Regions from separate parts of the Kribbella sp. NPDC049227 genome, predicted to be linked through region 1. Evidence: riboswitches for the same ligand, from Rfam matches in the RefSeq annotation. Region 1 holds a riboswitch; the other holds the start of a gene.
The links. Region 1 has a riboswitch for cobalamin ahead of ACGFH6_RS16145 (putative cobaltochelatase). Riboswitches for the same ligand answer to the same signal wherever they lie in the genome.

Region 1 (5,493 bases):
CCGCGGATCTGAGGTGGACTGCCCGATGTGGCGACTCCTGGCCCGGCCGCACGGTGAATGAAGACGGCGATCCGCGCCGTGAGGAGGAACCATGAACCACATCCACACCCTCGTCGCCGTACCTGCGCTGACCCTCGGCATCACCGTGGCGGCTGCATCCCAGGCATCGGCGCGCGAGATCTATCCCGAAGGCGACTACCGGCAGCCTGTCGTGGTCGTCCACGATCCGGGCCCGACGATCGAGGTCGACGACAACGTCGCCGAAGGTCTCCAGGCCGGCGCCAGCGCCATCGGTGGGGCAGGTATCGCCCTGGCTGCCCTCTGGGCGTACCGACGTCGCCATACGGTCCACCTTCACTGACCAGGCAGCCGCCGCTCAGCCAGAGCGGCGGCTGCCACCCGGCTCGTGGTCCCGGTCTTCCGCAGGATGTTCGAGACATGAACACTGACGGTCTTGTCGCTGATGAACAGCTCCTTGGCGATCTCGGAGTTCGACCGCCCGGCCACGAGAAACGCCAGCACCTCCCGCTCCCGCCCGGTGAGCACCGCCAGCCGTGGGTCGTCGACTGCCGGCTCGACGGCGACCGGGACTGGCGAGCTCAGGTCGACTTTCGAGCGCCGCGCCAGTGCTTCGATCTCGTCCTGCAAGGGCCTGGCGCCGAGCTCGACCGCGCACTGGTGAGCCTGACGCAGGAGGTCTCGTGCCTCCGGCGAGCTCCGCCCGCTGATCAGCTCAGCCTCGGCGCACCGCCATTGGGCGACCGCCTGATCCCACCGATTTCCCACGACACCGCAGGTCTCCACGGCCCGTTGCCAACGCTCGGACTGATCCGGCGTGTCCTGGCACCGCCCCATCTCGGCCGCGAGCAGCGCCTGATTCATCGCCTGCACGTCGGACCCACCCATGCCGTCGGCAAAAGGTTTGGACGGCCAGCTGTCGACAGCGCTGCCGACCGCCTCCACCGCCGCTGCCACTCCGGCGGGATCGCCGATGTCCCGAGCAGAGCGGGCGGCCTCCGCAGCCGCAAACGCGAAAGCCGGAAGGGCCTCGTCGTCCCAGGGGTCTGGCTCTTGATCCTCGGCTGTCAGGCGGGGGCGTGCCCAGGCCACGGCGTCCGCGGGCTTGCCTTCCGCGGTCATCAGCTCGAGGCCGGCGGCAGTGATGTCCGGACGGAGGGGGTTGAAGTCGTCGGAGATCAGTTCCAGCGCGCGATCGAAATGCTGCCGGGCTTCCGTGACCCGGCCAGACCTCACAGCCAGCAGGCTCGCGGCCAACCTCACGCCGGCTCCAGGGATCCCGGTGGCCCGTGCCGCCAACGCCGAGCGCAGCAACGCCCGGCACTCGTCCCAGCGGCCGAGGTCGATCAACTCCCCGGCGGCCTCGAAGGCGAGGAAGCAGGCCCAGACGCCGGCACCGGTAGAGACAGCGTCGACATAGGCCGCGCGGGTCACGTCGGCTGCCTCGGGTCGCCGGCCGAGCGCATGGAGAGCGTTGAAGCGGAAGATCGCGACACCCACGGCGGTGTCGACATCGCCCGACGACTTCGCCAGTTGTTCCGCCAGTTCCGCGTCGGCGAGCGAATCGAGGGGCGCGGCGCTGTCCGTCACCGCGGCACGGGCGGCGAAGGCTCGTCCGAGGGCCCGCCGCGAGCCTGATGCGTACCCGATCCGGACGGCTTCCTCCGCGTGCAACACATCGTCCGGGCGACCGTGCAGCGTCTCGTTCTCGGACAGCTCGGCGAACGCGACGGCGCGCTCCGCGCTCGCGGGAAAGTCCGTCGTCAGCTCGATCGCTTCGAGGATGTCCGTCAGATCTGCCATTCCCGGCGAGGTCGAGTTCCAGTGCGCGTTGGCCCGTGCGACCAGCAGATCGCACGCCAGCAGCGGCTCGCGCTCCTTGTCCACTTGGCCCAAGGCCTGCGTGAGGAGCGTGACGGCCACCTCCGGCAGACTTGCTCGCAGACAGATCGTGCTCGTCCGCCGCAGCAAGCCGATCCTCTCGTCCCTTCCGCCGCGGACTGCCGGCGACACCGCCGCCCACAGGGCGCAGGCTCGGCGGAGCTGGATCACCTCCTCCGTCGGCGCCCGCAGCCGCGCCGCCTGGTCGGCGGCGATCAGCGACCAGTGGTACGTCGCGTCGATGTTCCCGGCTCTCTCGTTGTGGACGGCCAGGTCGGCTGCCGCGGCGTCACCGGGTTGTGATTCCAGAACGCGGACATAGTCGGCATGGAACTCGGCCGCCTGCGTCGGTGGCAGGCCGTCGTACAGGACCTCGGCCAGTAGTGGGTGGCGGAACCAGGAGGTTCCGGTGGTCTCGGTTTGCACTACGCCGCGGTCCTGGGCCTCGGCCAGGCAGGGGGTGATCGCGGTCGCGGACAGGCCGTGGCCGGCTGCGACCTGCGTCAGTACGGCGGCGGAGGTCGGGCGGCCGCCGACGGCGAGGATTCTGGTGAGCAGGCGGGTCTGGTCCGACAGGCCGTGCCAGGTCGCGAGTAACGCGTCGCGGAGTACGGCGGGAACCGTTGGGGGCAAGGTGCTCTCGGTGCCGGACAGGCCGGTGACCATCAGTTCGACGAGGTAGGGGTTGCCGTCCGACCGTGCCAGTACGCCGGACGCGAGTTCGACGTCGGGCGCCCGGCCGAGGAGACCTTCGATCTGGCTGCTGGTGGCGTCGAGGTCCAGCGGATCCAGCCGGATCTCGTCGAAGAACGGCATCCGCCGCATGTCGGCCAGCCAGGAGTGGAGGGGATGCCCCTCGCCGCGTTCCTCCGTCCTGCAGGTGGCCAGGAGTACGAGCGGCTGCGACCGGAACCCGGCGATCAGATAGGACAGCACGTCCAGCGATGCGACGTCGGCCCATTGCAGATCGTCCACGACCACCACCGTCGGACGCCGTACGGCGATCCGATTGAGCACGAGGTCGACGAGCATCGGCAGTCTGGTGGTGTCGACGCCCGCGCTGACTCCCAGCGAGGGCAGCAAGGCGTTCAGCCCGTCGGTGCCGGCGAGGGTCTCGGCCTTCTCGTCGTCATCCGCGCGGCCGAGCCAATCCCGTAAGGCGCCGGTGATCGGGGCGAACGGGACGGACGCACCACCGAAGTGCACACACGATCCCCACAGCACGTTCAGATGCGAGTCCCCGCAGACCTCATGAGCCAACCGGGTCTTGCCGATGCCGGCCTCGCCATGGATGACGATCGCGTGCGGTACGCCGGTGATGGCGCGCGACAGTGCATCGCCGAGGAACTCTTGTTCAGCAGCACGTCCGGCGAATCGACGATCGGGCCGCGGACCCCCCATGCGTACTCAGTGAACACCCTCGGGCGCGCTGACGGGAGACCTCGACGTACTGGTCGGGCGGGGGGTGATCAAGCGTTCGACCGCAACTTTCGCGGTGCCGGCGGCGCCTTCGGCTACGACACGTACCTGTGAAACGCTGCGCGCCAGGTGATTGTGAACCTCATCGCTGAGGACAGGGCGGGGTGTGTCATGATCGGGCGGACGGTTGTGGAGGAACACCGGTGACCGGCTTCGGCCGGGAGTCCGGGGCGGTCCCGCCACTGTGACCGGGATGAATCCCGGAAGCCAGGACATCCACCTCCGTCCGTCGGGCTGCGGTCTCCGTGGTGCGGCGTACCAGCCGTAGCGGGCGTGGACACCCGCTCGACGAAGGGACTCCCCGCCGTGCGGTCTGCGTCACCCTCCTCCGGTTTTCCGTTCACCGCCGTGGTCGGGATGGACGATCTTCAGCTCGCCCTGATCCTGGCCGCGATCTCGCCGGCGATCGGTGGGGTGCTGATCCGGGGCGAGAAGGGTACGGCGAAGTCGACCGCGGTCCGGGCGCTCACCGAGATCCTTCCGCCGGTGGACGTCGTACCCGGGTGCCGCTTCTCCTGCGATCCCGAGCATCCGGACTCGGCCTGTCCGGACGGTCCGCATGTGGCCGGTGCGCAGACTCGGCCGGCCCGGCTGGTCGAGCTTCCGGTGGGTGCGACCGAGGACCGGGTGCTTGGTTCGCTGCATCTGGAGAAGGCGTTGGCCGAGGGCGTCACGGCGTACGAGCCTGGGCTGCTCGCGGCGGCGCATCGCGGTCTGCTGTACGTCGACGAGGTCAATCTGCTGCACGACCATCTGGTCGACGTACTGCTCGATGCCGCGGCGATGGGACGCGCGACGGTCGAGCGGGACGGGGTGTCGGTGACGCACCCGGCGCGGTTCGTGCTGGTCGGGACGATGAACCCGGAAGAGGGTGAGCTGCGGCCGCAGCTGCTGGACCGGTTCGGGCTGACGGTGGACGTCGTTGCCAGCCGGGATCCTGCGGTTCGGGTCGAGGTGATGCGCGCGCGGCTCGCGTACGAGGCGGATCCGGATGCCTTCATTGCTCGGTACGACGGCCCGCAGCGCGAGCTCGCCGAGCGCATCGTCAAGGCCCGCGACCTGCTGACCGAGGTGATTCTCACCGACTCCGCCTTGCGTCAGATCGCGGAGATCTGCGCGTCGTTCGACGTCGACGGGATGCGGGCCGACCTGGTCACCGCGCGTACGGCGGTTGCCCACGCTGCCTGGTCCGGGCGCACTGTGGTCGAGGTGGACGATGTGCGCGCGGCCGCCAAGCTTGCGTTGCCGCACCGGCGTCGCCGCAATCCGTTCGACGCTCCAGGTCTTGACGAGGACCAGCTGGAAGAGGCGATCAACAACAGCACTCCGCCACCGGAGGACCCGGACGACGATCCGGACGGTCCAGGTGGTCCGGGCGGGGGAGCGGATCCCGCGGACGACGGCAGCCCGGGCGACGCGGACCCTGCCCACTCCACCCCAGACCTGGCCGGAGCCGACCCGGATGGGCCGGAAGACGGCGAGGCGAGTGGCCGGCCTGGGCCGGCGCCGGCTGGTGAGGTAGTCGGCAGCTCGGAGCCCTACAAGGCGCGGTTGCTCAGTGTGCAGGCCGCCGGGACGGGCGTCGCCGGTCGGCGGTCCCGGGCGATCACCGAGGTCGGGCGCGTCGTGGGTGACCGTTCACGCGCAGGACGTGAGGCAGGCCGCCCACATCTCCTGGCGACCATTCGATCCGCGGCTCCGCATCAGCATGCGCGCGGCCGTACCGGCCCGGGTCTCGCCGTACGGCCGTCCGATGTGCGGCTCGCCGTTCGAGAAGGGCGTGAGGGCAACCTCGTGCTGTTCTGCGTGGACGCGTCCGGCTCGATGGGGACGAAGAAGCGGATGGGTGAGGTGAAGACCGCGATCGTCTCGCTGCTGCTGGACGCGTACCAGCGCCGTGACACCGTCGGACTCGTCACGTTCGCCGGTGCCGCCGCGACGGTCGCCCTGCCGCCCACCGGCAGCGTCGAGACCGCCGTACGCCGGCTTGAATCGCTGCCGACGGGCGGACGTACGCCGCTCGCCGAGGGCCTGCTGCAAGCCGCCGAGGTACTCCGGATCGCCGCGATCCGCGACCCCCGTCGACGCCCACTGCTCGTGCTCGTCACCGACGGC
Region 2 (5,493 bases), on a different contig from region 1:
CTCTCCGGCGTCCCGGTCCGGAAGTCCGGGTCCTCCAGGTGCTGGGTGTACTTCAGCGCCCACGCGTCCTTGTCCGAGATGGACGGCACCTCGCGGTACATGTTGAACAGCTCGCCCTCGTCCAGGCCGAGCGACGTACAGATGTACTGGAAGGTGTGCGTGTGCACGGCCTCCTCGAACGCCTGGCGCAGCAGGTACTGCCGGCACTCGGGGTTGGTCAGCTGCCGGTAGACGGCCAGGACGATGTTGTTCGCGACCAGAGACTCCGCCGTAGCGAAGAAGCCGAGGTTGCGCTTCAGCATCATCCGCTCGTCCTCGGTCAGGCCGTCGCGCGACTTCCAGAGCGAGATGTCGGCCTGCATGGACACCTCGGTCGGCATCCAGTGGTTGTTGCAGGCGGCAAGGTACTTCTCCCAGGCCCACCGGTACTTCAGCGGCAGCAACTGGTTCACGTCCGCCCGCGCGTTGATCATCGCCTTGTCGGCGACCTCGACCCGGGACGCCCCGACGGCGATCTCTCCCAATCCGGTCGTCACTGGCACGCCTCGCAGTCCGGGTCGTCGATGGCGCACACGGCGCCGGTGGGCTCGGGAAGCGCAACGGGTACGGCGTTCAGCCGGCCGTCCGTCCCTTGGAGCGTGGACTTCTCCACATGGGTGGCTGACTGGGAACGCAGGTAATAGGTCGTCTTGAGTCCATACCGCCAAGTCGACCTGTAGAGCTCGTCCAGCGCCCGGCCCGACGGCGCGGCCATGTAGAGATTCAGTGACTGCGACTGGTCGATCCACTTCTGCCGCCGCGACGCCGCCTTGACCAGCCACATCGGGTCGATCTCGAAGGCCGTCGCATACAGCTCGCGCAGGTCGGCCGGGATCCGCTCGATCCCCGCCAGGATGCCGTCGTGGTACTTGAGGTCGGACACCATCACCTGATCCCACAGCCCGCGCGCCTTCAGGTCGGCCACGAGGAACGGGTTCGCCACGGTGAACTCACCCGACATGTTCGACTTCACGAACAGGTTGCTGTACGTCGGCTCGATCGACTGGCTCACCCCGCAGATGTTGGAGATCGTCGCGGTCGGCGCGATCGCCATCACGTTCGAGTTGCGCATGCCGTCGCGCAGCACCTTCTGCCGGAGCGCGTCCCAGTCGAGTTGCTTGCTCTGGTCAACGATCAGGTCGCCGTCCCGCGCCGTCCTGAGCAGCTCGAGCGAGTCGATCGGCAGGATGCCCTGGCTCCACAGCGATCCGTCGTACGACGAGTAGCGGCCGCGCTCGGCGGCGAGATCACTGGACGCCTCGATCGCGTGGTAGCTGATCTGCTCCATCGAGCTGTCGGCGAAGGCCACGGCGGCGTCGGAGGAGTAGGGGATCCGCAGCGCGAACAGTGCGTCGGCGAAGCCCATCAGACCGAGGCCGACCGGGCGATGCCGCTGGTTGGCCCGCTCCGACTCCGCGGTGGTGTAGAAGTTCACGTCGATGACGTTGTCGAGCATCCGGACCGCGGTCTTCACCGTCTCGCGGAGCAGGTCGGCGTCCAGCCCGTCCTCGGTCAGGTGCGCGACCAGGTTGACCGAACCGAGGTTGCAGACCGCGGTCTCGTCGACGGTCGTGTTCAGGGTGATCTCGGTGCACAGGTTCGACGAGTGGACGACGCCGTCGTGCTGCTGCGGCGAGCGGAGGTTGCAGGCGTCCTTGAAGGTGATCCACGGATGCCCGGTCTCGAACAGCACGGTCAGCATGCGCCGCCACAGGTCGACCGCCTTGACCCGCTTGAAGACCTTGATCTCGCCCCGGTCGGCCGCCGCCTCGTACTGCGCGTACGCCGCGGCGAACTCAGGCCCGTACAGATCGTGCAGGTCGGGCACCTCGTTGGGAGAGAACAGCGTCCAGTCGCCGCCGGCCTCGACCCGTTGCAGGAACAGGTCCGGCACCCAGTTCGCCGTGTTCATGTCGTGCGTACGCCGGCGCTCGTCGCCGGTGTTCTTCCGCAGGTCGAGGAACTCCTCGATGTCGACGTGCCAGGTCTCGAGATACGCACACACCGCGCCCTTTCTCTTTCCACCCTGATTCACAGCTACCGCGGTGTCGTTGGCGATCTTCAGGAACGGTACGACGCCCTGCGATTCGCCGTTGGTCCCGCGGATCCTGGCGCCGATCCCGCGCACCGGGGTCCAGTCGTTGCCGAGGCCACCGGAGTACTTGGCCAGCATCGCGTTGTTGCGGATGCCGTGGAAGATGCCGGCCAGGTCGTCCTCGACCGTGGTCAGGAAGCAGGACGACAGCTGCGGCCGGGTGGTGCCGGAGTTGAACAGTGTCGGTGTGGACGACATGAACCGGAACGAGCTGAGCAACTCGTAGAACTGCAGCGCCCGTGCCTCGCGGTCGTCCTCGCGCAGCGCCATCCCCATCGCGACCCGCAGGAAGAATGCCTGCGGCAACTCGAACCGGACCTTGTCGATGTGCAGCAGGTAGCGGTCGTAGAGGGTCTGCAGGGCGAGGAAGGTGAAGTCCAGGTCGCGCTCGGGACGGATCGCAGCGGCGAGCCGGTCCAGGTCGAAGCTCGCCAGCTCCGGGTCGAGCTGCCCGGCTTCGATGCCGAGCTGGATGTAGCGAGGGAAGTAGTGGGCGTACGCGTCGGTCATGTCGGCCTGGCTGGCCTGCCGCGGCTCGCCGTGGACGCGTCCGAGCGCCTCGCGACGGATCTGGTCGAGCAGCAGCCGGGATGCGGCGAAGCTGTACTGCGGCTCGGTCTCGACATACGACCTGGCGGCCATCACCAGCGCGAGCTCGACCTCGTGCTGCGCGATGCCGTCGTAGCAGGAGCCGAGGGTCTCGTCGAGGATCAGCTCGGGGTCGACCGCGTCGAGACCCGTGGCCGCCTCCGCGACGATCACGCGCAGGCGGTCGACGTCGAGCGGCGCCGCGCTGCCGTCGGCCGCGCGGACGGTGAGCGCGGGCTTGTCGGTGATGCCGGACGGGTCGGCCGGGGTGCGGGCCTTGGTGCGCTCCTCGCGGTAGAGGACGTACGCACGGGCGACCTGGTGCTCGCCGGCGCGCATCAGCGCCAGCTCGACCTGGTCCTGGATGTCCTCGACCTGCACGCTGCGGCGGGCGTCACCGCGGCTCGTCAGGGCCTCGACGACCCGGCCGGTCAGGTCGGTCACCAGGTCACGGACCCGGTGGGTGGTGCCCGCCTCGGCGCCCTCGACGGCGAGGAACGCCTTGGTCATGGCGACCGAGATCTTGGTCTGGTCGAAACCGGTGTGGCCGCCGTCGCGGCGTACGACGGTCAGCTGGATCGACTGGTCGGCTGTCGCCGCCCGGGATGAGGAAGCAATCGTCACAGGTGTTGTCTCCAAACGAGTTCGGAGGACCGGAGCCACGCGGAGGGGCGCACGACGGGGCCGGCAGCACCGGCCGGGAACACTGCCGCCACGCCCTGCGACCCACCCGCGAGGTCTCGGACCGCGTGCACCGGCGGTGCACGCGCCGGTGGCAGGTATCAGGACTCGCGGAAGGCTTCCGCTCACCGTTGCGGGGCAGCTCCGGACTCGCACCGGATTCCCCTGTTGCCTCGGCGTGGCCCACATCTCGCAGTACCGGCCACTCCGAACCACCAGCAGTAGTGATGCTAAGTGGCGACCCCTAGATCTTGTGGTAGCGCCACGCCGCGTGTCGCACATCTTGTGGTCCTCGCCCGCAACTCACGCAGCGACCGCGTAGAGATCCTGGAGCGTCATGATCTCCGAGCCATGGTGGATCAACTCCCGATTCAGCCGCAGTACGACGTGACCGAACGGCTCGCCCGCGTCCAGTTCGGTCGCCTGGCTCAGGCCGATCGTCATCACCTGCTCCTCGTCGAGAGCGGCGATCGCGTCCTGCCAGGCCTCGACCCAATGTGTCAGCCACGCCACCGCATCCCGCGCGTTCCCGTGCAGGGTGATGTCCGCACGTCCCTGCTGGCTCGTGCCGAACGTCCACTCCCAGCGCTCGAAGAATGTCTCGGTGAGATGGGCGATCAGCCAGGCGATCGTGCGTGGCCCGCGATGGTCCGGCTCGTCGGGCCACTGCGCGACCCACTCGCCGGACCCGAGTGATCGGAACCGTCCGGTGTAGTGCCGGCGCACGACGGTCAGCGCCTCGCTGCTAGGTCGCCAGAAGTACTGGTCGTCGGTCAACTGCGCGAGCCGGCCGGACAGCACCATCCAGCTGAAGCCGAGCTGGCCCCGGACCATGGCCATCGCCGATGGCCGGTGCAGGATGTCCCAGTCGAACGGCTCTGGCATCATCTCTCCCTGTACGATCGAACATATGTTCGAATTCTTGCTCGCTCGGGAGACGAAAGTCAATGTGCGTGGCGTGTTGGTGCTGGCCTCGATGGGACCGGTCTGCTAGGTGGCTCGATCCGGGTGTCCGCGGCCGGGCTGGCGAAGCGGCGTTCGAGCAGGGTGAACGCGTCGATCAGTTCGGGCGCCTCGTAGACGCGGTTGCGTCGGCCGTCGGTGATCTCACGCAGGATGCCGGCCTCGACGAGCCTCGCCAGACCCTGGTTGGTCGCCTGCTGGGAGCGGTCGACAAGCTGCGCCGCCGCCGCGAGCGTGAGCACCGGCGCGGCGGGCAGTGCCTCGATGAGCAGGTCGGCTGCCGAGCCGCCGCGGACGGGCGCGGCTCGCTCGCGCCATGCGGACTTCAGTTCGGCCGCCGTCTGCTCGAAGCGAGCGGCCTCCGCCGTCGCGTGGCTGCAGGCCATCGCGAACATCCGCAGCCACGGATTCGCCGCCGACCGAGCCTTCGCAGTGGTCGAGCGACCGACATGCCGGAACGCCGTCAGTGTTTCGACGTACTGCATCGCGTGGGTGGCGAGCGACAGCGACACCGGCGGCACGGTTCGCGTGATGAGTCCATCGGCCCGCAGGATCAGGTGAATCAGCGCCCGCCCGGTCCGGCCGTTGCCATCGGCAAATGGATGGATGGTCTCGAACTGCGCGTGCGCGATCGCGGTCTTCGCCAGCACCGGCAGCCGGGACTCCCGGACGAAGGTCATCAGATCCGCCAGCAGGTCGGGCACCAGGTGCGCCGGCGGCGGGACGTAGTACGCCTCGGCGGGGGAGCGGCCGCCGATCCAGTTCTGCAGGAAGCGGACCTCGCCGCCGAACTCGGGTGTGGGGGACTGGGCCATCAAGCGCCGGTGCGCCTCGAGCAGGTGGTCGACCTCGAGTTTGTCGCCGGCCTGGACGGACTCGGTCGCCCAGGTCATCGCGTCGACCGCGCCGAGCACCTCCTCGGCGGTGACGTCGCGCTGCCGGTCCCGCAGTACGTCGGCCTTGAGCAGGCGGCGCGCGCCGACCACCAGCCCTTCGATCTGCGACGACCCGACAGCCTCTGCCCTCAGCAGCAGGCGGGCCAGGGCTTCGCTGTTGGTCAGGACGGCGGCCGTCGCGTCCAGGCGGGCCAGATCGCCGGCGGCGTCCTCCAAGGCCGCGAGGACGTC

Region 2: linked by a shared signal. The riboswitch ahead of ACGFH6_RS43040 (ribonucleoside-diphosphate reductase subunit alpha) and the one ahead of ACGFH6_RS16145 (putative cobaltochelatase) in region 1 are both predicted to bind cobalamin.

The regions. Positions count from the first base shown of each region.
Region 1 is NZ_JBICST010000003.1:828,101-833,593, forward strand. It holds gene ACGFH6_RS16135 (hypothetical protein) at 92-361, shown strand; gene ACGFH6_RS16140 (AAA family ATPase) at 355-3,300, opposite strand; cobalamin riboswitch at 3,464-3,617, shown strand; gene ACGFH6_RS16145 (putative cobaltochelatase) at 3,685-5,493, shown strand, end outside.
Region 2 is NZ_JBICST010000012.1:120,638-126,130, forward strand. It holds gene ACGFH6_RS43035 (ribonucleotide-diphosphate reductase subunit beta) at 1-572, opposite strand, end outside; gene ACGFH6_RS43040 (ribonucleoside-diphosphate reductase subunit alpha) at 533-3,346, opposite strand; cobalamin riboswitch at 3,479-3,635, opposite strand; gene ACGFH6_RS43045 (DinB family protein) at 3,707-4,288, opposite strand; gene ACGFH6_RS43050 (Fic family protein) at 4,348-5,493, opposite strand, start outside.